Linked DNA regions of Chitinimonas arctica. The protein of the gene in region 2 binds, or shares a complex with, the protein of the main gene of each other region. Links are inferred from orthologs where the notes say so. Each region holds a gene or a part of one and is shown on either strand. Other genes may lie near its edges.

The links.
Region 1: the proteins of nusB (region 2) and rpsJ are in contact, whole or in part, in a solved structure (PDB 3D3B), measured with the Escherichia coli proteins. The link is inferred for Chitinimonas arctica from one-to-one orthologs.

The regions. Positions count from the first base shown.
Region 1 is NZ_CP041730.1:1,853,825-1,867,963, forward strand. What follows is about bases 7,995-10,896. They hold rpsJ (30S ribosomal protein S10), read right to left. Parts: upstream 9,651-10,896; coding sequence 9,339-9,650; downstream 7,995-9,338. Other genes in these bases: rplD (50S ribosomal protein L4), read right to left, coding at 7,995-8,529; rplC (50S ribosomal protein L3), read right to left, coding at 8,529-9,173; tuf (elongation factor Tu), read right to left, coding at 9,739-10,896. Outside these bases: preprotein translocase subunit SecY, read right to left, coding at 1-309; rplO (50S ribosomal protein L15), read right to left, coding at 332-766; rpmD (50S ribosomal protein L30), read right to left, coding at 767-952; rpsE (30S ribosomal protein S5), read right to left, coding at 945-1,466; rplR (50S ribosomal protein L18), read right to left, coding at 1,477-1,830; rplF (50S ribosomal protein L6), read right to left, coding at 1,845-2,378; rpsH (30S ribosomal protein S8), read right to left, coding at 2,390-2,785; rpsN (30S ribosomal protein S14), read right to left, coding at 2,797-3,102; rplE (50S ribosomal protein L5), read right to left, coding at 3,111-3,650; rplX (50S ribosomal protein L24), read right to left, coding at 3,656-3,973; rplN (50S ribosomal protein L14), read right to left, coding at 3,984-4,352; rpsQ (30S ribosomal protein S17), read right to left, coding at 4,576-4,839; rpmC (50S ribosomal protein L29), read right to left, coding at 4,840-5,028; rplP (50S ribosomal protein L16), read right to left, coding at 5,030-5,446; rpsC (30S ribosomal protein S3), read right to left, coding at 5,430-6,134; rplV (50S ribosomal protein L22), read right to left, coding at 6,142-6,471; and 8 more genes. UniProt on the Escherichia coli protein: Involved in the binding of tRNA to the ribosomes. Part of the processive rRNA transcription and antitermination complex (rrnTAC). The complex forms an RNA-chaperone ring around the RNA exit tunnel of RNA polymerase (RNAP).
Region 2 is NZ_CP041730.1:4,313,433-4,328,285, reverse strand. The notes cover bases 404-3,167. They hold nusB (transcription antitermination factor NusB), read right to left. Parts: upstream 2,142-3,167; coding sequence 1,665-2,141; downstream 404-1,664. Other genes in these bases: ribBA (bifunctional 3,4-dihydroxy-2-butanone-4-phosphate synthase/GTP cyclohydrolase II), read right to left, coding at 2,756-3,167; ribH (6,7-dimethyl-8-ribityllumazine synthase), read right to left, coding at 2,210-2,674; thiL (thiamine-phosphate kinase), read right to left, coding at 671-1,633; FNU76_RS19875 (phosphatidylglycerophosphatase A family protein), read right to left, coding at 404-667. Outside these bases: FNU76_RS19880 (DUF4238 domain-containing protein), read left to right, coding at 1-156; more of FNU76_RS19875, read right to left, coding at 176-403; more of ribBA, read right to left, coding at 3,168-3,859; FNU76_RS19850 (riboflavin synthase), read right to left, coding at 3,935-4,573; FNU76_RS19845 (class I SAM-dependent methyltransferase), read right to left, coding at 4,626-5,375; bifunctional diaminohydroxyphosphoribosylaminopyrimidine deaminase/5-amino-6-(5-phosphoribosylamino)uracil reductase RibD, read right to left, coding at 5,413-6,519; FNU76_RS19835 (DUF2157 domain-containing protein), read right to left, coding at 6,516-7,568; transcriptional regulator NrdR, read right to left, coding at 7,565-8,017; FNU76_RS19825 (aminopeptidase), read right to left, coding at 8,198-9,292; FNU76_RS19820 (benzoate/H(+) symporter BenE family transporter), read right to left, coding at 9,357-10,529; 30S ribosomal protein S12 methylthiotransferase accessory factor YcaO, read right to left, coding at 10,633-12,357; FNU76_RS19810 (esterase-like activity of phytase family protein), read left to right, coding at 12,614-14,853. UniProt on the Escherichia coli protein: Part of the processive rRNA transcription and antitermination complex (rrnTAC). The complex forms an RNA-chaperone ring around the RNA exit tunnel of RNA polymerase (RNAP).

The DNA.
Region 1 (14,139 bases), 2.5 Mb from region 2 along the record:
CTCCTTCAACTGCGGCACGACTTCCGAGCCCAGCTGCAAGATGATGGAAGCGGAGATGTAGGGCATGATCCCTATTGAAAAAATCGTCGCACGCGACAAGGCCCCACCAGAGAACATGTTGAACATGTTCAAAAGCCCGGCCCCGCTCTTCGACATGTCGAAGAGCTTGGCCAAGGCTACCGGATCAATACCGGGGATGGGGATATGCGCGCCAATGCGATAAACGATCAGGGCTCCGATCAGGAACCAAATTCGCTTTTTCAGATCCGCAAACTTGCTCGCGGTACTGGCCATCGCAGGATTTGCCACGTATATCGCCTTATCTCAAGCTTTATTCAGTGATGCTGCCGCCAGCAGCTTCCAATGCGGCACGGGCACCGGCAGTCGCCAGTACGCCACGCAGCTTGACAGCCTTCTCGACAGTGCCGGCCAGGATCAGCTTGGCAGCCCGAGCGCCGTGAGGCACCAGGCCGGCTTGCTTCAACACCAGCAAATCGACATCATCAACCGGCAAACGGCTCAGATCACCCGTGCGCACTTGAGCGGTCAGGCCCTTGGTCAGGGACTTGAAGCCACGCTTCGGCAGGCGACGTTGCAAAGGCATTTGACCGCCTTCGAAACCCACCTTGTGGAAACCACCGGAACGGGACTTCTGACCCTTGTGGCCACGGCCACAAGTTTTGCCAAGGCCTGAACCGATGCCACGGCCAACGCGCTTGTAAGCGTGCTTAGCGCCCTCAGCGGGCTTGATCGTATTCAGTTCCATTTAGCTCTCGCTTTTCAGCAGGTAGCTGATCTTGTTGATCATGCCGCGGTTTTCCGGGGTGTCGATAACCTCAACCGATTGGTTGATTTTCTTCAGACCCAGACCACGAGCACACGCCTTGTGTGCTTCGAGACGGCCAATCAAGCTCTTGACGAGCGTTACTTTAATCATGCGAGCATTAGCCATTGGACTCGGCTCCCACGATATCCTCGATAGCCTTGCCACGCTTCGCAGCGATTTCAGCCGGGCTACGCAGCTTGGACAATGCATCCAAGGTAGCGCGAACGAGGTTGTAAGGATTGGTCGAACCGTGGCACTTGGCCGAAATATTGGTTACGCCCATCACTTCGAATACCGCACGCATCGGGCCGCCAGCCTTGATACCGGCACCGTCGGCAGCGGGCTGCATAAACACGGTGGTAGCACCGTGCTTACCCATCACAGCATGCTGTACGGTACCGTTCTTCAGGCTGATCTTCACCAGCTTGCGACGGGCTTCTTCCATTGCTTTCTGTACGGCTACGGGCACTTCCTTGGACTTGCCCTTACCCATACCGATACGACCATCACCGTCACCGACCACGGTCAGTGCGGCGAAACCCATGATCCGGCCACCTTTCACCACCTTGGTGACGCGGTTGACGCTGATCATCTTTTCCCGCAGGCCATCGCCGCGGTCTTCGATCTCAGACTTCGCCATGTTTGACTCCTTAGAATTCGAGGCCGGCTTCGCGCGCCGCGTCGGCCAGCGCTTTCACGCGACCGTGGTAATGAAAGCCCGAGCGGTCGAAGGCGACGGCGGTAACGCCGGCAGCCTTGGCCTTTTCGGCGATGCGCTTACCAACAGCAGCTGCCGCGGTCGTGTTGCCACCGTTGCTGACTTCCTTGCGGAAATCAACTTCCAGCGACGACGCACTGGCCAGCACCTTGCCACCGGTCTCATCGATGACCTGGGCGTAGATATGGCTGTTGGTGCGATGAACCGACAGGCGCACCACTTTCAAGCCAGCGATACGGGCACGGGTTTTGCGGGCCCTGCGCAGACGTGTTTCGTTCTTGTCCATGATTTCAGCCTCGATTACTTCTTCTTGGTTTCTTTCAGGGTCACCGTTTCGTCGCTATAGCGAACACCCTTGCCCTTGTAAGGCTCTGGCGGACGATAAGCGCGAATTTCAGCGGCGACCTGACCAACCTGCTGCTTGTCTACGCCCTTCAGCAGAATTTCGGTCTGCGATGGGGTTTCAACTTTGACACCAGCCGGCATCTTGTGGGCAACAGGGTGCGAGAAACCAAGGGTCAGGTTGAGCAGCTCGCCTTGGGCTTGGGCACGATAGCCCACGCCGACCAGCAGAAGCTTGCGCTCAAAACCTTTGGAAACGCCGGTCACAATGTTGTTGAGCAGGGCGCGCATGGTGCCGGACATAGCCCGGGAATGCTTGCTCTCGTCAACAGCCTTGAAAACCAGGGCATTGTTCTCGACCTTGATCTCGACAGCAGCGTCCAGAGGACGGGAAGCCGAGCCCAGCGGGCCCTTCACTACAATCGCGCCTGCGGCGATGCTGACTTCGACACCAGCCGGCAGGACGATAGGGTTTTTAGCTACACGGGACATTACTCAGCTCCTTACGCCACGTAGCACAAGAGCTCGCCACCGATACCTTGGGCGCGTGCTTTGCGATCAGTCATCACACCCATGGAGGTGGAGACAATGGCGATACCGAGGCCGTTCATGACCTTGGGAATGTCGTCCACACCCTTGTAAATACGCAAACCTGGCTTGGAGACACGATCAATGCGCTCAATAACCGGACGACCCGCGTAGTACTTGAGCTCGATATCGAGCTGGGGCTTCTTTTCATCGCCGCTAACAGCGAAGTTTTCGATATAACCTTCATCCTTGAGCACGGTAGCAATGGCTACTTTCAGCTTGGAGGAAGGCATCGTTACCGACGGCTTGTCCGCACGCTGAGCGTTACGGATGCGGGTCAGCATATCGGCGATGGGATCATGCATACTCATTCGTGATCTCCTTACCAGCTGGCCTTGACGACGCCTGGGATTTCGCCACGCATGGCAATCTCACGCAACTTGTTACGGCCGAGGCCGAACTTACGGAACACGCCACGCGGACGACCGGTGATAGCACAACGGTTGCGCAGGCGAGTCGGATTAGCATTACGCGGCAAAGCCTGCAACTTCAGGCGGGCAGCGAAACGCTCTTCGTCGCTCAGGTTCTGGTCATTGATGATTGCCAGCAACTGCTCGCGCTTTGGGGAAAATTTCTCCACCAGCTTCTCGCGCTTTTTTTGACGGTTGATCAAAGCAAGTTTAGCCATGGCAAACCTCAGTTCTTAAACGGAAACTTGAACGCGGCGAGCAGCGCACGGGCTTCTTCGTCGGTCTTCGCGGTCGTCGTGATGGTGATATTCATACCACGCAGCGCGTCGATCTTGTCGTATTCGATTTCCGGGAAAATGATCTGTTCCTTGACGCCCATGTTGTAGTTACCACGGCCATCGAAAGACTTACCAGACACACCACGGAAGTCGCGGATACGTGGCATGGCCACGGTCACCAGACGATCCAGGAATTCGAACATCCGCTCGCGGCGCAGGGTAACCTTGCAGCCGACGGGGTAGTTGTCACGAATCTTGAAACCGGCGATCGACTTCTTCGACAGGGTCACAACGGGCTTTTGGCCGGCGATCTTGGTCAGGTCGCCAACGGCGTGTTCCATGACCTTCTTATCGGCCACAGCTTCGCCTACACCCATGTTGATGGTGATCTTTTCGATGCGCGGCACTTCCATGATCGACTTGTAGCCGAACTTTTCAGTAAGCTGCGGAACGACTGTTTCTTTGTAGAATTCTTGCAAACGAGCCATATTCTTTAGCCCCCAACCACTTCGCCGTTCGACTTGAACACGCGAACTTTTTTGCCATCGTCCAGCACCTTGAAGCCAACGCGGTCGGCCTTTTGGGTTGCCTTGTTGAAGATGGCGACGTTAGAAACCTGAATTGGCATCGTCTTATCAACAATACCGCCCACAACACCGCGAACCGGATTAGGCTTCTGGTGCTTCTTGACGACATTGATGCCTTCAACGACGACCTTGTCGTCGATCAGGACGCGCAAAACGGTGCCGCGCTTACCTTTGTCTTTACCGGTGATGACGACGACTTCGTCGCCTTTACGAATCTTGTTCATGCGCGACCCCTTACAGCACTTCTGGCGCGAGTGAGACGATCTTCATGAAGCGCTCGGTGCGCAGTTCACGCGTCACCGGTCCGAAGATACGGGTGCCGATCGGCTCAAGCTTGTTGTTGAGGAGCACGGCGGCATTGCCATCAAACTTGATGAGCTGGCCATCCGAACGACGAACACCCTTTGCGGTGCGAACAACGACGGCGTTATAAACGTCGCCCTTCTTCACACGGCCACGCGGTGCGGCGTCCTTGATGGTCACCTTGATGACATCACCTACCGAAGCGTAACGACGCTTAGAGCCACCCAGCACCTTGATGCACATTACAGAACGCGCACCGGTGTTATCGGCAACATCCAGCATGGATTGCATTTGAATCATGTAAACAAACTCCAACTTAACCCGTCAACGTCCGCCGGAAAATTTCCGGCAGTACCGCGGCGAACCACGGCACAACGGCCAGTTTTGGACCCCGTAAGGGAGACAATTCCTAAGCCATCGGCAGCAGGACGCCACTTTTGACGAAGGATAAACAGCAGGGCATTCTACAAGTCGTAGAATGCCCTGGCAAGCTATTTACGCAAAAAGTGATTAAAAATCACAATCAAACGTTGCGTGCCTTCTCGATGAGTGCCGTCACGATCCAGGACTTGGTCTTGGAAAGCGGACGGGTTTCTTCGATCGTCACCATGTCGCCTTCGCCGTAGGCGTTGGTTTCATCGTGAGCGTGGTACTTCTTGGACAAGCGAATGATCTTGCCGTAGAGCGGGTGCTTCACTTTACGCTCGACCAGCACGGTCACGGTCTTGTCCATCTTGTCGCTGACCACACGGCCAGTCAGCGAACGTTTCAGTTTGGTCTCGGTCATTTACGCCACCTTCTGAGCCAGGATGGTGCGAACGCGCGCGATATCGCGGCGAACGCGCTTCAGTTCGCTGGTCTTGGCAAGCTGCTGGGTAGCCAGCTGCATGCGCAGGCCGAACTGGGCCTTCAGGAGCGAGGTAAGCTCAACTTTGAGCTCATCGACCGATTTGTTACGCAATTCAGTCGTTTTCATCTCACTGCCCCACATTTCGGGTTACGAAAGTCGTCGCGATCGGCAGCTTGGCGGCAGCCAGACGGAAGGCTTCGCGGGCGAGAGTCTCGTCCACGCCGTCCATCTCGTACAGCACCTTACCTGGCTGAATCTCGGCAACGTAGTATTCCGGATTACCTTTACCATTACCCATCCGGACTTCGGCGGGCTTGGAAGAAATCGGCTTGTCCGGGAATACACGGATCCACACGCGGCCGCCACGCTTGATATGACGAGTCATGGCGCGACGGGCGGCTTCGATCTGGCGAGCAGTCAAACGGCCACGGCCGATGGCCTTCAGACCCCACTCACCGAAGCTGACCTTGTTACCGCGAGTAGCGACGCCGGTGTTGCGGCCCTTCTGCTGTTTGCGGTACTTAAGTCTAGTTGGCTGCAGCATTTCGAGGCCCCTTTCGCGGCTTGCGTTCGGCTTGTTCCGGCTGGACGACTACTTGCTCGCCGGCCTTGACCTCGCCCTTATAGACCCACACCTTGATGCCGATGATCCCGTAGGTCGTCTTGGCTTCCGAAGTGGCGTAATCGATATCGGCACGCAGGGTATGCAAAGGCACGCGGCCTTCACGGTACCACTCGGTACGGGCGATTTCGATACCATTGAGACGGCCCGACGACATGATCTTGATGCCTTGGGCACCCAGACGCATGGCGTTTTGCATGGCACGCTTCATGGCGCGACGGAACATCACGCGCTTTTCCAGCTGCGAGGCGATCGAATCGGCAATCACTTGCGCATCGGTTTCCGGCTTGCGGATTTCTTCGATGTTGATGTGAACCGGCACGCCCATCAGCTTGACCAGGTCGCGCTTGAGCAATTCGATATCTTCGCCCTTCTTGCCAATCACGACGCCTGGACGGGCGCTATGAATGGTGATGCGGGCGTTCTTGGCGGGACGCTCGATAACGACGCGACCAACCGAGGCGTTTGCCAGCTTCTTCTTCAGAAACTCGCGCACCTTGATATCTTCGGCGAGCATGGCTGGGAAGTTTTTGCTATTCGCATACCACTTCGAAGCCCAGTTCTTATTTACGGCAAGACGGAAACCCGTCGGATGAATTTTCTGACCCATATCGTTCTCACTCGCCCACGGTCAAGGTGATGTGGCAGGTCTGCTTCTCGATGCGGTTTCCGCGACCCTTTGCACGGGCGGAAAAACGCTTGAGACTCGGGCCCTTGTCCACATAAATGGTCGCCACCTTGAGCGCGTCGATATCGACGCCGTCATTGTGCTCGGCGTTGGCAACCGCAGACAACAACAACTTCTTGATGATGACCGCGCCCTTTTTCGGGCTGAAGGTCAGGATATTAAGCGCCTGCTCAACCGGCTTGCCACGCACCAGGTCAGCAACCAGGCGCGCTTTTTGAGCCGAAAGACGAGCGCCAGTCAAAATAGCGGAGGTTTGCATAATCTCTGTTACCTCTTGGCTTTTTTGTCGGCGGCATGACCCTTGAACGTACGGGTCAGCGAGAATTCGCCTAGCTTATGACCAACCATGTTCTCGTTGATGTACACGGGAATATGTTGTTTACCGTTGTGCACCGCGATGGTCAGACCGACAAAGTCGGGCAGCACGGTAGAACGACGGGACCAGGTCTTTACCGGGCGCTTGTCGTGGGTCGCGCGCACTGCTTCGATCTTCTTGAGCAGATGGGCGTCGACGAACGGGCCTTTTTTAACGGAACGAGACATGTCTAATTACCCCTTATTCGAATACCGGCGGCGCACAATCATGTTGTCAGTGCGCTTGTTGCTACGGGTACGGTAACCCTTAGCCGGGGTACCCCATGGGCTAACAGGCACGCGACCTTCACCAGTACGACCTTCACCACCACCGTGCGGGTGATCGATCGGGTTCATCGCCGTACCGCGAACGGTCGGACGAATACCGCGCCAGCGATTCGCGCCTGCCTTACCGATCTTGCGCAGGTTGTGCTCTTCGTTACCGACTTCACCGATGGTGGCGCGGCAATCGACGTGCACCTTGCGGATTTCACCGGAACGCAGACGCAACTGGGCGTAGGCGCCTTCACGAGCCAGCAGCTGCACCGAAGCACCGGCCGAACGCGCGATTTGCGCACCCTTGCCAGGCTGCATCTCGATGCAATGGATGGTGCTACCAACCGGAATATTGCGCAGCGGCAGGGTGTTACCGACCTTGATCGGCGCTTCCGAACCACTGATCACTTGTGCACCGGCCTTCAAACCGCGCGGGGCAATGATGTAGCGGCGCTCGCCATCGGCGTAGCACAACAGGGCAATGTGCGCGGTGCGGTTCGGATCGTATTCCAGACGCTCGACGGTGGCGGCAATGCCATCCTTGTTGCGACGGAAGTCGACCAAACGGTAGTGTTGCTTATGACCGCCGCCTTGATGGCGAACGGTGATCACACCACGGTTGTTACGACCGGCTTTCTTGCTTTGACTTTCCACCAGCGCAGCGTGCGGACGGCCCTTGTGCAGCTCGGGGCTTACGACCTTGACTACCGCACGGCGACCCGGGGAAGTGGGTTTTACTTTTACCAGCATCGTCGTTCTCCTTACGGTGCGGCCTGCAGGTCAATTTCTTGACCTGGCTTAAGGGCAACATAGGCCTTCTTCCAGCCCTTGCGCCAGCCTGTGCTACGACCGAAACGCTTTTGCTTCGGCTTCACATTGCTGACCTGGACGGATTCGACCTGCACTTTGAACAGCAGCTCAACCGCAGCCTTGATTTCCGGCTTGGTTGCATCGCTGGCGACACGGAAAACGACTTGCTCGTTCTTCTCGGCAACCATGGTGCTCTTTTCAGAGATCACGGGAGCGAGCAGAACCTGCAGCAAACGATCTTCATTTAGCTGAGTCATGCCAGGATCTCCTCGATTTGCTTGAGCGCCTCGCGAGTCACCAGGATCTTCTTGAAGCGAACCAGGCTAACCGGGTCGGCCTGCGAAGGCTCGAGAACGAGCACGTTCGGCAGATTGCGCGAAGCCAGATAGAGGTTTTCGTCAAGGTTGTCGGTGACGATCAGCGTACGCTCGTTCAGACCCATGGCAGCCAGCTTGGCGGCGAACGCCTTGGTCTTTGGGGTTTCCGCCACGAAGGCATCCACCACCACCAGACGATCTTCACGCACCAGCTGCGACAGGATAGTCGCCACGCCAGCACGGTACATCTTACGATTCACCTTCTGGGTGAAGTTCTCGTCCGGGGAGCTTGGGAAAATCTTACCGCCGCCACGCCACAATGGGCTGGACGCCATACCGGCACGAGCACGGCCCGTACCTTTTTGACGCCACGGCTTGCGGGTGGACTTGGCCACATCGCTACGGCCCTTTTGGGCACGGTTGCCGCTACGGGCATTCGCGAGGTAGGCGGTAACAACTTGATGGACCAGTGCTTCGTTGTAATCGCGACCGAACAGAGCGTCGGAAGCGCTTACATTGGCAGCAGCCTGACCATTGGTATCTATAACTTTCAGTTCCATCATGCACCTGCCTTCACGCTGGGACGCACGACGACATCATTGCCCTTGGAGCCAGGAACAGCACCCTTGACGAGCAACAAGCCGCGCTCGGCATCAACACGAACCACTTCCAGATTCTGGACGGTACGCTTGACGTTACCCAGTTGACCGGCCATGCGCTTACCCGGGAATACACGGCCCGGATCTTGCGCCATACCGATGGAACCAGGTGCGTTATGCGACCGCGAGTTACCGTGGGAAGCACGTTGCGAACTGAAATTGTGACGCTTGATCGCACCGGAAAAACCCTTACCTTGCGAGGTACCGGTCACATCGACCAGTTGACCCACGGCGAAGATTTCAACGGAGATCTGGCTGCCAGGTTGCAGCTTGGCCAGTTCTTCGGCCGACAGGAGGAATTCTCCCAGGCCGCGACCTGCTTCTACGCCTGCTTTTGCGAAGTGCCCAGCTTCAGCCTTATTGACACGGCTGGCACGACGTTCACCGAAGGCAACTTGCACTGCGGCATAGCCATCGGTTTCAGGAGTCTTAATTTGCGTGACGCGATTGGCCGACAGATCCAGCACGGTCACCGGGATGGAAGCACCATCCTCGACGAACACGCGGGTCATACCGACCTTGCGCCCGATAAGTCCTAAGCTCATCGTTCTTTCCTTTCGAAGGGCCGGCTACGATTGGCCGGCGATCTAACAAGCCGCTGATTGCTGTCGTATTGCACCGAACGAAACCTCGGCACAAAAGCAATCGCGGGCCCGCCTTTTACAGCGAGCCCGCGATAATATCGCAACGTCTTGAGTTAATGCAAGAAATTATTGCAGCTTGATCTCAACGTCCACGCCAGCCGGCAGATCCAGCTTCATCAGCGCATCAACCGTCTTGTCGGTTGGGTCGACAATATCCATCAGACGCAGGTGAGTACGGATCTCGAGCTGGTCGCGCGAGGTCTTGTTCACGTGCGGGGAACGCAGCACATCGAAACGCTCGATCTTGGTCGGCAGCGGGACCGGGCCCTTGACCACTGCGCCGGTACGCTTGGCGGTGTCGACGATTTCCTGGGCGGAACGGTCGATCAGTGCGTAGTCATAAGCTTTGAGACGGATACGGATCTTTTGATTTGCCATGATTTTTCCTAAAGAGCGGGGCGGCCATGTGGCCGCCAGGACACTGTGAAAGAGCGAGGGCGGGCCTGAACGGCCCGCCTGCTTCGCATTACTCGATGATCTTGGCTACAACGCCGGCGCCAACGGTACGGCCGCCTTCGCGGATCGCGAAGCGCAGGCCTTGTTCCATGGCGATCGGAGCGATCAGCGCAACAACCACTTCCACATTGTCACCTGGCATCACCATTTCGGTGCCGGCCGGCAGTTCCATCGCACCGGTCACGTCGGTGGTGCGGAAGTAGAACTGTGGACGGTAGCCGTTGAAGAATGGCGTGTGACGGCCACCTTCGTCCTTGGACAGCACATACACGCTGCCTTCGAACTTGGTGTGCGGCTTGATCGAGCCCGGCTTCGCCAGAACTTGACCGCGCTGCACATCTTCACGCTTGGTGCCGCGCAGCAGCGCGCCGATGTTGTCGCCGGCCTGACCTTGGTCCAGCAGCTTGCGGAACATTTCAACGCCGGTACAAGTCGTCTTTACCGTCGGTACGATACCGATGATTTCGATTTCTTCGCCAACCTTCACAATGCCGCGCTCGACGCGACCGGTCACCACGGTGCCACGACCCGAGATCGAGAACACGTCTTCCACCGGCATCAGGAAAGCACCGTCAATGGCACGTTCCGGAGTAGGAATGTAGGTGTCCAGCGCTTCGGCCAGACGGAGAATGGCGGGTTCGCCGATTTCCGACTGGTCGCCTTCCAGTGCCTTCAGGGCCGAACCCTTGATGATAGGCAGGTCGTCACCGGGGAAATCGTACTTGCTCAGCAGCTCGCGCACTTCCATTTCAACCAGCTCGAGCAGCTCGGCATCGTCGACCATGTCGGCCTTGTTCATGAACACGATGATGTAAGGCACGCCAACCTGGCGGGCCAACAGGATGTGTTCACGGGTCTGCGGCATGGGACCGTCAGCCGACGACACCACCAGGATCGCGCCGTCCATCTGCGCGGCGCCGGTGATCATGTTCTTCACATAGTCAGCGTGGCCTGGGCAATCGACGTGGGCGTAGTGGCGGTTTTCGGTTTCGTATTCAACGTGAGCGGTGTTGATCGTGATACCGCGGGCCTTTTCTTCAGGCGCGCTGTCGATCTGGTCGTAGCCCTTGGCTTCGCCGCCGAACTTCTTCGACAGAATCGTGGTGATTGCAGCGGTCAGCGTGGTCTTGCCATGGTCAACGTGACCAATCGTGCCGACGTTTACGTGCGGCTTGGTCCGCTCGAACTTTTCCTTAGCCATTTCTCAATCCTTAATCTGAATTAGGTAGGGAACTGCCGGGCACCGGGCCCGGCAGCACCTTGTTTACTTCTTGTTGATGATCGCCTCAGCCACATTGCGCGGGGCTTCCGAGTAGTGCTTGAACTCCATCGAGTAGGTGGCACGACCTTGCGACATGGAGCGCAGGGTGGTCGAGTAACCAAACATCTCGGACAGAGGCACTTCGGCCTTGATCATCTTGCCGCCGGCAGGATTGTCATCCATGCCTTGCAGCATGCCGCGACGGGACGAGATATCGCCCATGATGTCGCCCATGTAGTCTTCCGGCGTTTCGATTTCAACCGCCATCATCGGCTCAAGAATCACCGGGCCGGCGCGACGCATGGCTTCCTTGAATGCCAGCGAGCCGGCCAATTCGAAGGCGATTTGCGACGAGTCGACATCGTGATACGAACCGAAGGTCAAGCGGACCTTGACGTCCACCACCGGGAAGCCGGCCAGCACGCCTGCCTTCAGCGTGTTCTGGATACCCTTGTCCACCGACGGGATGAATTCGCGGGGGATGGTACCGCCCTTGATTTCGTCGATGAACTGGTAACCCTTGCCTTCGCCCGACGGCTCGACGGTGATCACGCAATGGCCGTACTGACCCTTACCACCCGACTGCTTGGCATGCTTGCCTTCGATGTCTTCGGCAACCTTGGTGATGGTTTCACGGTAGGCCACTTGCGGCGCGCCGACGTTGGCTTCAACGCCGAACTCGCGCTTCATGCGGTCAACCAGAATTTCCAGGTGCAGCTCGCCCATGCCGGACATGATGGTCTGGCCGGTTTCTTCGTCGGTACGCACGCGGAACGACGGGTCTTCCTTGGCCAGGCGGTTCAGGGCAACGCCCATCTTTTCCTGGTCGGCCTTGGTCTTCGGCTCGACGGCGACGTGAATCACCGGCTCGGGGAATACCATGCGCTCAAGCGTGATGATGTGGTCGGGCGAACACAGGGTTTCACCGGTGGTCACATCCTTCAGGCCGATACCGGCGGCGATGTCGCCAGCGCGCACTTCATCGATTTCCTGACGGTCGTTGGCGTGCATCTGCACGATACGGCCCATGCGTTCCTTGCGGGCCTTGACCGAGTTGTACACAGCATCGCCGGACTGCACGACACCGGAGTACACGCGGAAGAAGGTCAGCTGACCGACGTATGGATCGCTCATCAGCTTGAATGCCAGCGCCGAGAACGGTGCGTCATCCGAAGCGATACGGGTTTCCGGCTGGTCGCGATCGTTGATACCCGCCACCGGCAACACGTCAACCGGCGAAGGCAGCAGTTCGATCACGGCGTCCAGCATGCGTTGTACGCCCTTGTTCTTGAAGGCGGTACCGCACAGCATCGGCTGGATTTCGCAAGCCAGGGTACGCGTACGCAGGCCGAACACGATCTCTTCTTCCGAGAGTTCGCCTTCTTCCAGGTACTTGTTCATCAGCTCTTCGGAAGCCTCGGCTGCCGCTTCGACCATCTTCTCGCGCCATTCGGCGGCGAGCTCGACCAGATCGGCCGGAATTTCGACGTAGTCGAACTTCATGCCCTGGGTCGCGTCATCCCACAGGATCGCGCGGTTCTTCAGCAGATCGACCACACCGGTGAAGCCATCTTCGGCGCCGATAGGAATGGTGATCGGGATCGGGTTCGCACGCAGACGGGTGCGCATCTGTTCGACCACGCGGAAGAAGTTGGCGCCTTGACGGTCCATCTTGTTCACGAAGGCCAGACGCGGCACCTTGTACTTATTGGCTTGACGCCAAACGGTTTCCGACTGCGGCTGAACACCACCCACGGCGCAGTAGACCATGCACGCACCGTCCAGCACGCGCATCGAACGCTCCACCTCAATGGTGAAATCGACGTGGCCCGGGGTATCAATAATATTGATACGGTGTTCCGGGAAGTTGTTGCCCATACCCTTCCAGAACGTGGTGGTGGCAGCAGAGGTAATGGTAATACCACGCTCCTGCTCCTGCTCCATCCAGTCCATGGTGGCGGCGCCGTCGTGAACTTCACCAATCTTGTGGTTCACACCGGTGTAGAAAAGAATACGCTCAGTCGTCGTGGTTTTACCCGCGTCGATGTGCGCGCTAATACCGATGTTCCGGTAGCGTTCAATGGGTGTCTTGCGTGCCACAGCCAATACCTTTGCTTAAAAGGGTGAATTAGAAGCGATAATGGGCGAAGGCCTTATTGGCTTCGGCCATACGGTGAACTTCGTCACGCTTCTTCATCGCGCCGCCACGGCCTTCGGCCGCATCCAGCAATTCGCCAGCCAAACGCTGACCCATCGACTTTTCACCACGCTTGCGGGCGGCTTCGCGCAGCCAACGCATGGCCAAGGCCATCCGACGGGTCTGACGCACTTCAACCGGCACCTGGTAGTTTGCACCACCGACGCGACGGCTCTTCACTTCGACGACTGGCTTCACATTGCCGAGGGCTTGGGAGAACACCTCGAGGGGGGCTTTGCCAGTCTTCTTTTCGACGATTTCAAGCGCGCCGTAAACGATGCGTTCGGCAACCGACTTCTTGCCGTCCTGCATCACGACGTTCATGAACTTGGACAATTCTTCGCTACCGAACTTTGGATCCGGCAATACTTCGCGTTTCGGTACTTCTCTACGACGTGGCATATTTCAACCTCAGTTGTATTCAGTTGAGCGCAACGACTGCGCTCGCGACCACCCAAAGGGGCTGATCACTTACTCGACGACGCCCACATGGGCAGTTCGCCGCCGTCGCGCCATCTTGCTGCGCGACATCGTCCGGTCATCAGACCTTGGGACGCTTGGTACCGTACTTGGAGCGCGACTGCTTACGACCCTTGACACCAGCGGTATCCAGCGAGCCACGCACGGTGTGGTAACGCACACCTGGCAAGTCTTTTACACGACCGCCGCGGATCAGCACGACCGAGTGTTCCTGCAGATTGTGGCCTTCACCGCCGATGTACGAAATCACTTCGAAACCGTTGGTCAGGCGCACCTTGGCTACCTTACGAAGGGCCGAGTTAGGCTTCTTCGGAGTAGTGGTGTAAACGCGCGTGCAAACACCGCGTTTCTGCGGGCAAGCTTCGAGCGCAGGAACCTTGCTCTTGGCCGTTTCCGCCACACGTCCCTTACGGACGAGCTGGTTGATGGTTGGCATTATCTGTTTCCCAAAAGTAAAAAATGGCGCGCTTTGC
Region 2 (14,853 bases):
CCTGCAAATACCGATGCCGTTCGGCTACTCAATCTGAGAGTCGCTAGCCAGTGCAAGAGCTATATCGTAGGGCGCGACGAAGCGCTGTTGCGCTCGCTGGTCGAGAATCTGGCTCTCTCCGGCAAGAAATGGCAGCCAAAGATGCAGGCGCAATAAGCCGCTTCAGCCTTTTTCCTCACTCGAAGTAAGGCCTAAGCCAGAACAGCAAAGCAGCCGCCGGAATCGCCGCCAAGGCATCGTCCAGCATCACCCCCACACCACCCTTGATGCGCGCATCGAACCAGCTGATGGGCCAGGGCTTCCAGATATCGAAGAGGCGAAACAGGGCAAAGGCGGCAGTCCATCCCAGCACCGTCGGGGGAGCCAATGCCAACAAGGGCAGCATGGCAACGATTTCGTCCCAGACGATGGCGCCGTGGTCGGATACGCCCAGCGCACGCCCGGTCTTGCCACAGGCCCAGATGCCCAAACCGAACAGCGGCAGCGCCAGCAAGGCGATGGCGGTTGGCGACAAGCCGAGCGACAGCAAGGCATAGAAAGGCATGGCCGCCAGGGAGCCGAAGGTGCCGGGCGCCTTGGGTGCAAGGCCGCTGCCGAAGCCCAGCGATAGAAAGTGGGCCGGATGGGACAGCAGCAGGCGCAGGTCGGGTTGGCGGATGGCGGGCATGGCTCAATCGTTGAAATGGTTGAAACCGGCACTGGCCAGCCGCAAGGCTTGGCCATTGGCATCCAGCAAGTGGACACCCCGGCCCGTCGAAAAGTTGCCGATACGCGCCAAGGGCAGGGCCAGGCGCGCACCCAGCGCGACTATGGCCGGACGGGCTTGGACCGGTGCGGTGAAACAAAGTTGGTAGTCGTCGCCGCCGGCCAGCAGGCAGTGGTCGAATTGCGGCAGGGCGCAGGCTTCGTCGCTCAAGGGCGGCAGCGGCAGATCGGCCAACTTGACGGTGGCGGCCAGGCCGGAACGCTGGGCGATATGGCCCAGGTCGGCCAATAGGCCATCGGAGACGTCGATGGCGGCATGGGCCAAGCCGACCAGGGCATGGCCGAGGGCGATCTGCGGTTGCGGTCTATCCAGCCGTTCGGCGCAATAGGCCAGGTCGTCCTCGTCCAGGCGTAATTTGCCGTAGCGGTGGCACACCGCCATCGCGGCGGCACCGGTGGGTCCGGACAGCCAGATATCGTCGCCGTCGCATGCGCTATCGCGACGCAGCGCCTTGCCTGGCGCGACTTCGCCGAGTATCTGGATGGAGATGGTCAAGGGCCCGGAGGTGGTGTCGCCGCCGATCAGTTCGACGCCGTGCTGCTCGGCCAGCGCGAACAGTCCTTCGGCGAACGCTTCCAGCCAGGCGGCGTCGGCGCGGGGCAAGCTGAGGCAAAGCGTGAACCAGCGTGGAATGGCCCCCATGGCGGCCATATCGGAGAGATTGACGGCCAGGCTTTTCCAGCCCAAGGCGACGGGGTCCACATCGGCAAAAAAATGGCGGCCTTCCACCAGGGTGTCGGCCGAGACCGCGATCTGCATGCCGGCGGTCGGTGCGATCAAGGCGGCATCGTCACCCACGCCCAAAACACTGTTTGGGGTGGGACGACTAAAGAATCGGCTGATCAGCGCGAATTCGTCCAATGCCATGCTAGTCCCGGTCCAAGCGGCGGATCCCGGGTCAGCGCCGCTTGTTGCGGCCGGCGGCCACTTCGTCGGCGCGGACTTCCAGCGCCAGCTTGTCCAGCACGCCGTTGACGAAACGGTGGCCATCGGTGCCGCCGAAGGTCTTGGCGATCTCGATCGCTTCGTTGATGATCACGGCGTAGGGCGTTTCCGGCTTATGCAGCAGCTCGAATGCGCCGACCAGCAGGATGGCGCGTTCAACCGGGCAGACATCGATCTCGTCGCGGTCCAGATGCGGCGCCAGGGCGACTTTCAAGGGCTCGGCATCGCGCAGGGCGTTATAGAAAATCTCGCGGAACAGTGCCTCGTCGGCCCGCACGAAGCTGGTACTGCTGTCGCGCAGGAAGCGCTCGATATTGGCCACGCCGTCGCCGGTCAACTGCCATTGGTAGAGGCCCTGCACCGCGAATTCGCGCGCTCTGCGGCGCGAGGATTTCTGCGGGGTCTTCTTGGCTTCGGGGGTCTGGTTCATTGGGGTTCCTATTAAAGAGCAAGCGCGGCCGGGGGCCGCGCGGGGATTGTTCGAATCGGCCGGGCGGATCAGCGTGCCAGCTGCCGCAGCGCCTGTTGCAATCGGGCCATTTCCACCGCGACACGGGCAGCATCGCCACCCTTTTCCCGCATGCGCACCAGGGCTTGTTCGTCGTTCTCGGTGGTCAGGATGGCATTGGCGATGGGAATGCCGAAATCCAGGCCCACCTGGGTCACGCCCGAACCGGATTCGTTGGAAACCAGTTCGAAGTGGTAGGTCTCGCCGCGGACGATGGCGCCCAAGGCGATCAGCGCGTCGAAACGGCCCGATTTCGCCATGGACTGCAATACCAGGGGGATTTCCAGCGCGCCCGGCACACTGCTCAATAGCAGATCGGCATCGGCCACGCCCAGCGCTTGCAAGGCTTCGCGACAGGCGGTCAGCAAGCCGTCGCAGATATCGCTGTTGAAGCGCGCGGTAACGATGCCGATACGCAGACCCGCGCCATCAAGGTTGGATTCGATTTCGGGGATGGATGCAAAGCGGGCATGACGGACCTCGGCGGCGCGCCGGTAAGCGCTAGATCATTGAAAAAAGGGCGAAATTCTAGTGATTTAAGTCGGCGCGGTCAAAGGCTCGACGAAACCGGTCACTTCCAGACCGAAGCCGGCCATGCTAGGCATCTTGCGCGAAGGCGATAGCAGCTTCATCCGTCCCACGCCCAGCGACTTGAGCATCTGTGCGCCCACACCATAGGTGCGCAGATCCCATTTGGTCGGTGTATTGAGCTTCAGTTCGGGCAGGGCGCGAGCCAGCAGATCCTCGCCGCCCTCGCTACGGTGCAACAGGACCGCCACGCCGCGACCGGCTTCCCTGATGGCTGCCAGGCTTTCGTAGATACCCCATGAATGGCGGGTTTGGCCGGCATCCATCCAATCCAGCACCGACAAGGGCTCGTGCACCCGCACCAGCACTTCGTCTTCCGGCCCGAAATCGCCCAGGACCAAGGCCAGATGGGTGGCCGTGCAACCTTGCTCGCGAAAGGCCACCAATTGGAACTCGCCGGCCGGCGTGGTGATCTGCCGCTCGCCAACCCGCTCCACCAGGGACTCGGTACGGCTGCGGTATTGGATCAGGTCGGCGATGGTGCCGATCTTCAGGCCGTGCTGGGCGGCAAAGGGCAGCAGCTCCGGCAGGCGCGCCATGCTGCCGTCGTCGTTCATGACTTCGCAGATCACCGAAGCCGGCAGACACCCGGCCATCCGCGCCAGGTCACAGCCCGCCTCGGTATGGCCGGCCCGGGCCAGCACGCCACCCTCGCGGGCCATCAACGGAAAGATATGGCCGGGCTGGACGATATCGGCGGGCACGGCCTCGCGCGCCACCGCGGCCAATACCGTACGGGCACGGTCGGCCGCCGAGATGCCGGTACTGACGCCTTCGGCCGCTTCGATGCTCATGGTGAAATTGGTACCGTGCGATGCGCCGTTCTTGCTCACCATCAGGGGCAGGTTGAGCTGGCGGCAGCGTTGCTCGGTCAGGGTCAGACAGATCAGACCGCGCGCATGCTTGGCCATGAAATTGATGGCTTCCGGCGTGACATGCTCGGCGGCCATCAAAAGATCGCCCTCGTTTTCTCTGTCCTCGTCGTCCATCAGGACAATCATGCGGCCAGCGGCGAGTTCGGCGATCAGGTCGGGAATGGGGGAAATGGTCATGGCGGGGGGAAGATCCGTGGTGAGGCTATTCGAGCACGACAGGGTGTCCGGCGATTATACGCGGAGGCCGGCGCTTTAACCCTTGCGCTTCTTCAGCGCCTCGAACGGGTCCGCTTCCGGCAGCATGCGCTCCAGGTAGCGGGCGATCAGGTCGATTTCCAGGTTGACCTGGTCGCCGACCTTCAAGTGTCGGAGCGTGGTCACCGCCACGGTGTGCGGAATCAGGTTGACCGAAAAAATACAGCGGTCGTTGACATCCTTGACCTGGTTGGTGGTGAGCGATACCCCGTTGATCACCACCGAACCCTTGATGGCGATGAATTTGGCCAAAGCCTTCTCGGCCTGCACCACCAACTGCCAGCTTTCGCCGACCTCGGCGAACTTCAGCACCTCGCCCAGGCCATCGACATGGCCCGATACCAGGTGGCCGCCCAGCCGGTCGCCCATGCGCAGGGCCTTCTCCAGATTGACCTCGCGGCCCGGATCGTCCAGCCCCACGGTACAGCGCAACGATTCGGCCGAGATATCGAACTTGAAACTATGTTCGGTCTTGGCCACCACGGTCATGCAGGCGCCGCTCACCGCGATGCTGTCGCCGAGGACGACATCGTTCAATTTCAGATTTTCACTGACCACCATCACGCGCAATCCTTCGCCTTCCAATGGTGCGACGGTGGCGATTTTGCCGGTGGCTTCGATAATGCCGGTAAACATAAGATCCTCTTTTCCCCAAGGCAGCCGCGGTTCGCGGCTGCGCTGCAATTATTCAGGCCGGTTTGCGGCAGGCCTGCACCGTCAACGGCCAATTGATCCGCCGGGTGTGGGCGGGCTCGCCCCAGGCGGCGGCCAGGCGGTTCCGTATCTCCGGCAGTGGATCGTGCTGCCTTTCGTCCCGGTAACGCTGAGTGGCGGACCAGCTGGCGAGATAGCCCAGCAGCATGTCCAGGTTCCAATCCAGCGCCATGGTGAAGGCAGGCGTGGCCAGGCTGGCGTAGGGCAGTGCCAGGCCGGCATAGCCCTGTTCCAGCCAGCGCCGCTCCGGCGGCCAATAGGGACCGACCGTGCCGTGATAATAGTCCGCGACGATGGCATCGATATCGGCGTCGACACTGAACAGCTCATAGCACCAGACCGCCAGCACGCCTCCCGGCCGCAACACCCGCGCCGCTTCAGTCAGGAATGCCGGCAGATCGAACCAGTGCAGGGCTTGCGCCACGGTGATCAGATCGGCGCTGCCATCCGCCAGGGACGCGCGCTCGGCCGGTTCCTGCCGGTAGTTGATATTGGGCCGGCGTGCGGCGTTTGCAAGCTGGGCGGCCGAGGGCTCGGTGGCGATCACCTCGGTAAATCGCTGCGCCAACGCCACCGCCGACTGGCCGCTGCCGGTCGCGACATCCCAGGCCAGTCCACGCCGGCTCGCTTGGCAGGCCAACCAGTCGAACAAGTCTTCCGGATAACTGGGCCGATACTGTGCGTAAGTGCTGGCCTGGCGGGAGAAATGATCCTGAAAACGCATGCCTGCCCTCTTGTAGCGATCGATTCGCGGGTATGAACTAAGACTTACCGTCAAAGCGCAGACAGTAGCGGGTATCGGCGCCCACCTGGCGCACCTCCGCTACCCTGGGCGCCAATTTGTCGGCCAGGCTGCCCAGACTGAAATCGGCCATGCCGCTGGCCGCGTTGCCCAACAAGACCGGCGCCTGGTAGAGCACCACTTCGTCCACCAGGCCACTGTGCAGACAGGCGCCGTTGAGACGGGCGCCCGCCTCTGCCGTCAGTTCATTGATGCCACGCCGCCCCAGCTCGGCCAGCAAGCCCGCGAGATCGACGCGCCCCTGCGCATCCGGCAGCGCGATCACTTCGGCCCCGGCGCCTTCCAAGGCTGCGATATGGGCGGCTTGCGCCTTCGCCACCACCACCAGGGTGCGGCCGGGAGCCGCCAGCATTTTGGCGGTAACCGGCATTTGCGCGCGGCTGTCCAACACCACCCGCAGCGGCTGGCGGCCGATATCCAGGTCCCGCACCGTCAACAGGGGGTCATCCTTCAAAACCGTGCCGCTGCCCGTCAGCATGGCGCAGGAGCGTGCCCGCAAGCGCTGTACGTCGGCTCGTGCCGCCGGCCCGGTGATCCATTGGCTTTCGCCGTTGGCCAGCGCGGTACGGCCGTCCAGGCTGGCGGCGATCTTGAGGCGGAACCAAGGCCGGCCACGCTCGATCCGCGACAGAAAACCCACCAGCGATTCGCGCGCCTCGCCGGCCAGCAAGCCCGCCTCCACCACGATACCGGCCTCGCGCAACATGGCCAGGCCTCGGCCGGCCACCAAGGGATGCGGATCGACCATGGCGGCCACCACCCGGGCGATGCCGGCCTCGATCAGACCGTTGGCGCAGGGCGGCGTGCGGCCATGGTGCGAGCAGGGTTCGAGCGTGACATAGGCGGTTGCGCCGCGTATATCCTCGCCCTGCTCGACGGCGTCACGCATGGCCATGACTTCGGCGTGCGGGCCGCCAACCGGCTGGGTATGGCCCTGCCCTATCACCCGGCCTTGTCGCACCAGCACGCATCCGACGGCCGGGTTGGGCGTGGTCAGGCAGCGTCCCGACTCGGCCAGGCGCAAGGCCTGTGCCATATATAAATGATCCTCGGCGGAGAAACTCATGGCTGACGCGAGCCGATCAAGGCGGCCAGCTTAGGCGAAATCGCTCGCCGCCAGCGCGCGCCCAAGGCTTCGCCATGCTTGTTCCACCAGACACCGGCAAACACGATGGCCAGCCCGATCAAGGACAAGGCAAAAGCGAACAGCAGGCTATCCTTGAACAGGCCGTAGGCCAGGTGACCCAGATAGGCGGTGACGCCCAGGCCGCCAAACACGGCGAAGGCGCGCCGTGCCAGCACGGCGCCGATCAGGATCAGGCCTACATTGATGGCGCAGTAAATGGCTTTGCCCAGCTCGCTGCCCGAGTTCATCGAACTCAAACCACCCCAAAATGCGAGCAAACCAAACAGGTACAGCCAGAAGGCGTAGTCCCCACGCGTATGCTGGCTTTTCAGATCCACCCGCAAGGCCAGTGCCAACATCATCAAGCCGACGACGACGGAAACCCATTTCCGTAGCAGCCAATCGTCCCCCCAGTCATCGACGCTCAGGCCGGTCAACAGCCAATCGGCCATATCCATGCTCAAGTACCAAAGCGTGACCGCCACCGGCATCACCATGAAGGGCAAGCGATACCGCCACAACATCACGGAGCCGGCCAGCAGGGTAGCCAGCTCCATGCTCAACCAGCGCCAGTCGACATAATGATGGTAATCACTGTAGCGCCCGCCTACTTCCCAATGCCCCAGGGCCGCTTCAATACCGTAGACCGCCAAAGGCACCAACGCGATCGACAATGTAAACAGGATACCGGCTGGAATGATCAATTGCCTGCCCAGGAAAAACACCCCCAAACGCCAGGCAAGAAAGCCGTAGCAGACGGAGAAGACAGTCAATACCATCGGCCCCCAGGTTTGGTAACCGACCGACATGAACAAGGTCATGGCCGCGATCGCGATCATGCCACCCAGGTAATAGAGGACGTGGGCAAAACGGAACGAGGGGTGGGCGGCGGCTTCGGCCGCCAGGAATCGCCATAGCGCATCGGCCTGGCCCGCTTGCAGCACGCCGGCGGTTTCGGCGCGGCTTAGATCGGCGGGATGCAATTTCATGCCTTGCTCACTTCACGGATCGCATCGCGGAAATCATCGACATCCTGGAAGCTTCGATAGACCGAGGCAAAACGGATATAAGCCACCTTGTCCAACTTGGCCAATTCGGCCATCACCATCTCGCCGATACGGCGCGAATCGATCTCGCGTTCACCCTGGCTGAGTACCCGCTGGTCGATGCGGGCGATGGCCTCATCCACCAGGGCGGTCGGCACCGGCCGCTTGTGCAGCGCGCGCTGGAAGCTCACCCGCACCTTTTCCCGATCGAAATCGGCGCGATTGCCGTTGACCTTGACCACCTGCGGCGAGCGGATCTCGGCGGTTTCGAAGGTAGTGAAGCGCTTGTCGCAAGCCGCGCACTTGCGCCGCCGGCGAATGCTGTCGCCTTCCTCGGATAGACGGGTATCGACGACCTGGGTGTCGGCCGACCCGCAGAACGGGCATTTCATCGTGCCTCTCCTACTGCGTGAACAGCCAGCATTCTACCCGGCACGGGACATAATCACGCCGCAATTGCAATACGGTGTTCCCGATTATGGAAAGCGCCAATATTTTCGGATAGATCGGCGCGGCATGATTTCGTCATGAGCAGACAAGGTGGTCGTTCCGGGACGAAAGACCGCCCAACGCTACGGCGTATCCACAGAATTTGTTGCTCCGCGCTGTTTCTCCCCTGAAACAACAGCGCTTGTCAGGGCCGCCAATGATGCATCACGGGCGGCCCGATTTTTTTCCGCCAGCGCCTGCGCCGCCCGGTAGAAGGCCTTGAAGTCGCTACCCTGCTGCCGAAACAAGGCGCGCAAGGCCGGTACCTTATCGTGATAGGTCGCCACCGAGGCAAAATGGGCATTATTCGGCACCGGGGCGAACCACTCGTCGTAACCGATATAACCGCCCCATTCCGCCTTGAGCAGCCAGTAGTTCGCGGCTACCTCAGCCAGGATGGCCGCCTTGGCGGCCTGTTGTTCCGCTTCGCTTCCTTCACCGCCGTAGACCGTTTCCAGCCGCGCCCGCCCGCTCGCCATCAGTTGGCGAAACGCCGTCCGGCGTCGTTCGGCGGTGCGGTAGGCCACCATCGCCGCAGCCTCGCCGCGAATGCTCAGCCAACGCTCATAACCTTCCAACTCCACCGTGGTGGCGAAGGCCTCATTGAAGGCGCTGTCGTCGCGCACATAGATCACCTGGTGCGCCAGCTCGTGAAAGATCAGCCGCGCCAAGGCAGCGTTGTCGTAACGGATGGTGGTATTAAGCAAGGGATCGGCGAACCAGCCCAGGGTGGAATAAGCGGGAATGCCATAGAGATAGACATCCTCACCCAGCTTGCGCCGCTGCTCGGCATAATTGGCGGCATCGCCTTCGGCGTAATAGCCGCGATAGGCCAGGCAACCCGCCACCGGAAAGCAGCTTTCGACCGGCCGCAGAGACAGTGCCGGCGTGCTGACCACATTCCACAAGGCGTAAGGCCGGCCCAAGTCGGCATACTGGGTATAGCTGCTGTTGTCGGGCAGCTTCAGTTCCTTCACCGCGAAGGCGCGCAAGGTCTGCGCAAGCTTCAGCTTGTCGGCGAGTTCGGCCGGGGTGGCAGGATCGGCGAGCAACTCGGCAATGGGCCTGGCTTTGCTCATCACCTCGGCCTGGCCGCCGGCCGCCTGACCGACGTAGCGCACGCTGCTACAGGCCGACAGGCCCATGGCGACTCCCACCAACAGCATGGTCCGCATCATCGTCTCCCCCGGATGGCCGACGCCCTTCCTTTCACTTTGGCACTATCCTCAGCAATCCGCGCGCCTACGATTTCGTGCGTTGTCCGCCCGCACCCAGCAGCCAAAACGCCAAGCCACCCGCCAGCAGCCCCCAGAAAGCCGAACCTATCCCCGCCAGGCTGATGCCCGAGGCGGTGACCAGCAAGGTGATCAGCGCCGCTTCGCGCTGGTTTTCCTCGCGCATGGCCAAGGCCAGGCCGCTGCTGATGGCGCCGAACAGGGCAATGCCGGCGATGGCCAGTACCAGCGCGGCGGGAAAGGCTGCAAACAGTGCCCCCACCGAACCACCCAATAGTCCCAGCAGCAGATAGAAGCCACCCGCGGCCACGCTGGCCCGATAGCGCTGGGCCGGGTCTTCGTGCGCCTCGCGGCCGGCACAGATGGCGGCGGTGATCGCCGCCAGGTTCAAGGCGAAGCAGCCGAAGGGGGCCAGCAGCAGATTGAGCAGGCCGGTCCAACTGACCAGGGCCGACACCGGTGGGGTATAGCCGGAGGAACGCAGCACCGCCACGCCCGGAATATTCTGCGACGCCATGGTGACGATAAACAGCGGCAGGCCCACCCCGACCAGCGCCTTCCAGTTGAATACCGGCGTGGTCCAGACCGGCGTGGCGACGGTCAAGCTCAGCGCCTCGAACCGGATCAGGCCCAGCCAGGCGGCCAGCCCGCTGCCGACCAGCAACACCGCCACCACCGCATAGCGCGGCAAGTAGCGTTTGAACAATAGGTAAGTGAGAAACATGGCCAGCACCAGGCCGAACTGCGTCTGCATGGCGGTAAAGACATTCATGCCGAACTTCAGCAATACCCCTGCCAGCATGGCCGCCGCGATGGAAAGCGGAATATGGCGCATGGCGCGTTCGAACCAGCCGGTCACGCCGCTGAGCAGGATCAGCACGGCCGAGAATACGAAGGCGCCGATCGCCTCCGCCATGCTGTAGCCGGCCAGGCTGGTGACCAGCAAGGCGGCGCCAGGCGTGGACCAGGCGGTGGAGATGGGCATGCGATAGCGCAAGGACAAGCCGATGCAGCTGATCCCCATCGCAAAGCCCAGCGCCATCAGCCAGGAGGCCAGTTCGGCCGGCGTAGCGCCAGCGCTCTTGGCCGCCTGGAAGATGATGGCGGCCGAGCTGGTATAGCCCACCAGTACCGTGATGAAACCGGCGGCGAGGGCGGGAAGTGGAATCATGCGTGACATGGGATACACCTGTAAGAAGGTGCCAGGACGATAACCGCCCTGGCCCACCCCAACCCGGTACAGCTGTCAGCCTATGGCCGGCACACCGCCGTACGGGACCGCTTCAAGCGAACAGCTTGTCGTACGCCAGCAGCAGATTTTGGTGCATCTCGCTGCCTTCCATATCGCGGCCAAGGGTGCACAGGCCGAAGAAGCGCTCGCTACGGTCCAGCAGGGCTTCGGCTTGGCGCAGCGTGCCGGCGCCATACAAGCTCGCCAGCGCGCGCCGATAATTCTCGCGGTCATCCAGGTTCAACAGGCTTTCGATACAGCGGTAGACCAGGCGGCGGGCCGGATTCAGCTGCTTGTAGTGGTGGATCCAGTCACAGCCTTCGCGGATGGCGTCCTGATCGCCGATGGCCAGCGCCAGCAGCGTCTTCAGTTCACCGATGCGCAACTCCTTCCAGGCGGTGCCCAAGGGCACGGCCAGGCCCAGGATCTCCCACAGCGGCCGCTCGTCGCCCAGGTTCAGCGTCTGCAGATCGGCCAGCAATTCGGCGCATTCGTCGTCGTCGAGATTGGGCAGGTCCACCATGGCCGGGCGGATATCGTTGCCCACGCTATTGTTTTCCCACTCCAGGTCCTCGACCGGATAGATCTCGGACATGCCCGGCACCAGGATGCGGCAGGTATAGACGCCCTGCTCGGCGAAGTCGGCGACGTAGATATCCTTGCCCTCGGCATGGATGCACTCGCACAGCCAGGCATAGTCCTGCTCGGTGGTGGTACTGAAATTCCAATCGACGAAATCGTAGTCCGGCTGGTCGCCCAGGAAATTCCAGCTGACCACCCCGCTGGAATCGACAAAGTGGATTTCCAGATTGGCCACCGCGGTGATTTCGTCCATATCGAAGCCGGGTTCGGGGAAGCCGGCCAGCGAGGACAGCGCACGGCCTTGCAGCAGCTCGGTCAAGGCCCGCTCCAGCGCGATTTCGAAACGCGGATGGGCGCCAAAGCTGGCGAAGCAGCCTTGGTCTTCCGGATGCAGCAGCGTCACATTCATCACCGGGTAGCAGCCACCCAGCGAAGCATCCTTGACCAGGATGCCGAAACCGGCGGCCCGCAACGCTTCGACCCCGGCGGCGATGCGCGGGAAACGGGCCAGCACCGCGTCGGGTACTTCGGGCAGGCACAGGCCTTCGCTGATGATGCGGTACTTGATATGCCGCTCGAGGATTTCCGACAAGGCCTGGCTGCGCGCTTCCATCAGGGTGTTGCCGGCCGACATGCCATTGCTGACATACAGGTTGCCGATGATATTGACCGGGAAATAACTCAGCTGCTGGTCGCGTAGACGGGTATAGGGCAAGGCGCAGATGCCGCGCTCGACATTGCCGGAATTGAGATCGACCAGGACCTCGCAGTCGATCTCTTCGTCCGGGTTGTAGAAGGCCTGCAATTCGGGATTGAGCAATTCGGCCGGCCAACTGCCATCCGCCGTCGGCGCGAACCAGCGCTCCTGCGGGTAATGCACGAAAGCCCGCTCGGCCCGGGTCTCGCCCAGGTGGAAGTGGGTCCAGAAATAATGCGTGCCCAGCCGCTCGCTGAACTCGCCCAGCGCGCTGGCACGGGCGGCCAATTCAGTGGCCCCCTTGCCGTTGGCGAACAGCATGGGGCACTCGCGGTCCCGCACATGGACCGACCAGATTCCCTCGACCGGATTGAGCCAGAGCGTTTCATCCATCTGGAAGCCCCGCGCCGCCAGCTTGTCGGTGAGGGTTCGGATGGAGGACTCCAGCGAGGCATCCTTGCCGGGAATGAAACTTTCGGTTTGTGCTGCGCTATGCATGGGCTCTTTACTTTTTATCGGAATAGGCGTGGCCGCAATGTACACGTTGAAGGTGCAAGGGGTTGTTGCATTTTTCGCTTTGCCCTTTGGCGTATCGCCATTCGCTGTAACAAAACTGGACAAGAAAATGAACTGCGCCCATTGCTGCGCACCCTTAGCGGCTCCCTTGCATGGCGCCCCGGTGCTGGCTGTCACCAGGCTTTCATGCAGCGACGATATCGTGCGCCCTTCCATACCAACAGCATACGAGGCGGTAATGCATTCCCTTCCCTTCAACCCCACCCCACTGCGGCTGACCTTGCTGGCAGCCGGACTGCTGGCGCTTGGCGCCTGCAGCGAGAGCGATGAAGCCGGCTGGAGCGATCCGACCGTCATTGGCCGGGCCGTGCTGCCGGCCGCCAGCTTCGCCGATGGTCCCCGCTCGGGCAACTACCTGGGCGGCGACCTGAACGGCCAGGCCGCGCCATTCGCCAGCCAACCGATCCAGGGATTTTCCGCCACCCTGAAGAACGGCGACGGCAGCTACCTGGCCATGGCCGACAACGGCTACGGCACCCTGGAGAATTCGGCCGACTTCAACTTGCGCGCCTATACCATTCGCCCGACCTTCCAGACCCGTACCGGCGGCGATGGCGGCATCAAGGTGGAAGGCCATATCCAGTTGAAGGACCCGAACAAGCTCATCCCCTTCGCCATTACCAACCACTTCAGCGCCGAACGGGTATTGACCGGTGCCGATTTCGATATCGAGTCCATGCAACGCGCCCCGGATGGCACCCTCTGGTTCGGCGACGAATTCGGTCCCTTCCTGCTGCATACCGATGCCGGCGGCACCTTGCTTGAAGCGCCTATCCCCCTGCCGGACCTGGAACACCCCGGTAAACAGATCCGTTCCCCGCAGAATCCCTACAACGAAGAAGCCAGCGCCGTGCGCATCATGAATGCGGTGCGTGCCCACGCGCAGTCATACGGCGGCAAGCGCACGCCGGTGTTCTCGCCCTATAACGTGATGCTGAAGTACGACGTCAATGGCGTGAAATCCAGCCCCGACGCCCACTATGCCCGCGGCACCCATGCCCAGCCGGGCCTGACGCCGGCCACCAGCGAGGTATTCGACGTCGCCTCCCTGAAAGCCGCCGGCTACCCGCTGGTGACCTGGACCGTCAATGACAAGCCGCGCATGCTGGAACTGATGAAGGCAGGAGTCAGCGGCATCATTTCCGATCGACCGGACCTGCTGCTGCAAGCGGTGCGCGAATTCGACGCCGACGGCAATGGCCGGCCCGGCGACCTGCTGGGCGCCGACGGTCTGATCGATATTGCCCGTTTCGACGCCCAAGGCCATCGCGGCGGCCGCAACCTGCGCCCGGAGAACACCCTGCCGGCCTTCGAAGTGGCGCTGGACAACCTGATGACCACGCTGGAAACCGACTCCGGCATCAGCCAGGACGGCATCGCCATGCTCAAGCACGACCCCTATATCGAGGCGCAGAAATGCCGCCGTGCCGATGGCCAGCCCTACGCCGTCGCCGATGAACAGTTGATCAGCCGCCTGAGCGCCGCGCAGATCCAGGCCAACTTTATCTGCGACAAACTATTCCGCGATCCCGAACAGCGCAACGACCCCGCCCTATCGCCGGTATCGGCCAAGCTGGCCCTGGCCAAGGGTTATCAAAGTCCCTACGTGGTGCCACGGGCGCAGGATCTGTTCGACCTGGTCACCGCCTATATCGACTACTACGGCAGCGGTGCCGGCAGCGCCCACCCGGAAGCGGCCAAACGGGTGGCGAATGCCCGGCGGGTCCGTTTCAATATCGAGACCAAGCTCAATCCGCGCAGCGACAAGGATAGCCATGGCAATATCTACCGCGACCGCACCGTCGGCTTCGAACAAATGGCCGACACCCTGGCCGGTTTGATCGTCAGCAACGGCATGGCGGAGCGTGCCGATATCCAGAGCTTCGACTTTCGCAGCCTGCTGCGGGTCCAGGAAAAATTTCCGGCTATCCGCACCGTCTATCTATTCGGCGATTTCCCCATCTATGCCGATCCCGCCAGCGACGACGGCACCAATATGCAGGACGAAGGCGGCCGCAACACCCCCTGGATGGCCGGCTTGTACTGGCCCTATCGCAGCACGGTCACCACTCAACCCTTCCGTGCCAAACGATCGGGCGGCTTCGAGGGCATGGCCCTTTCGGCCGATGGCGGCAAGCTTTACCCCATGCTGGAACAGCCGCTGGCGGACCATGACGGCAAAACCCTGCTGATCAGCGAATTCGATATCGCCGGCCGCCGCTACACCGGCAAGCAGTTCAAGTACCGCCTGGACGACAAAGGCAGCAATATCGGCGATTTCGTGCTGTTCAACGGCACGGAAGGCATCGTTATCGAGCGCGATGGTTCGCAGGGCGATCTGCAAGGCTTCAAGAAGCTATTCCAGATCACCCTGGGTGCAGCCGGCGAATACGTGGGCAAGTCCGAACTGGCCAACCT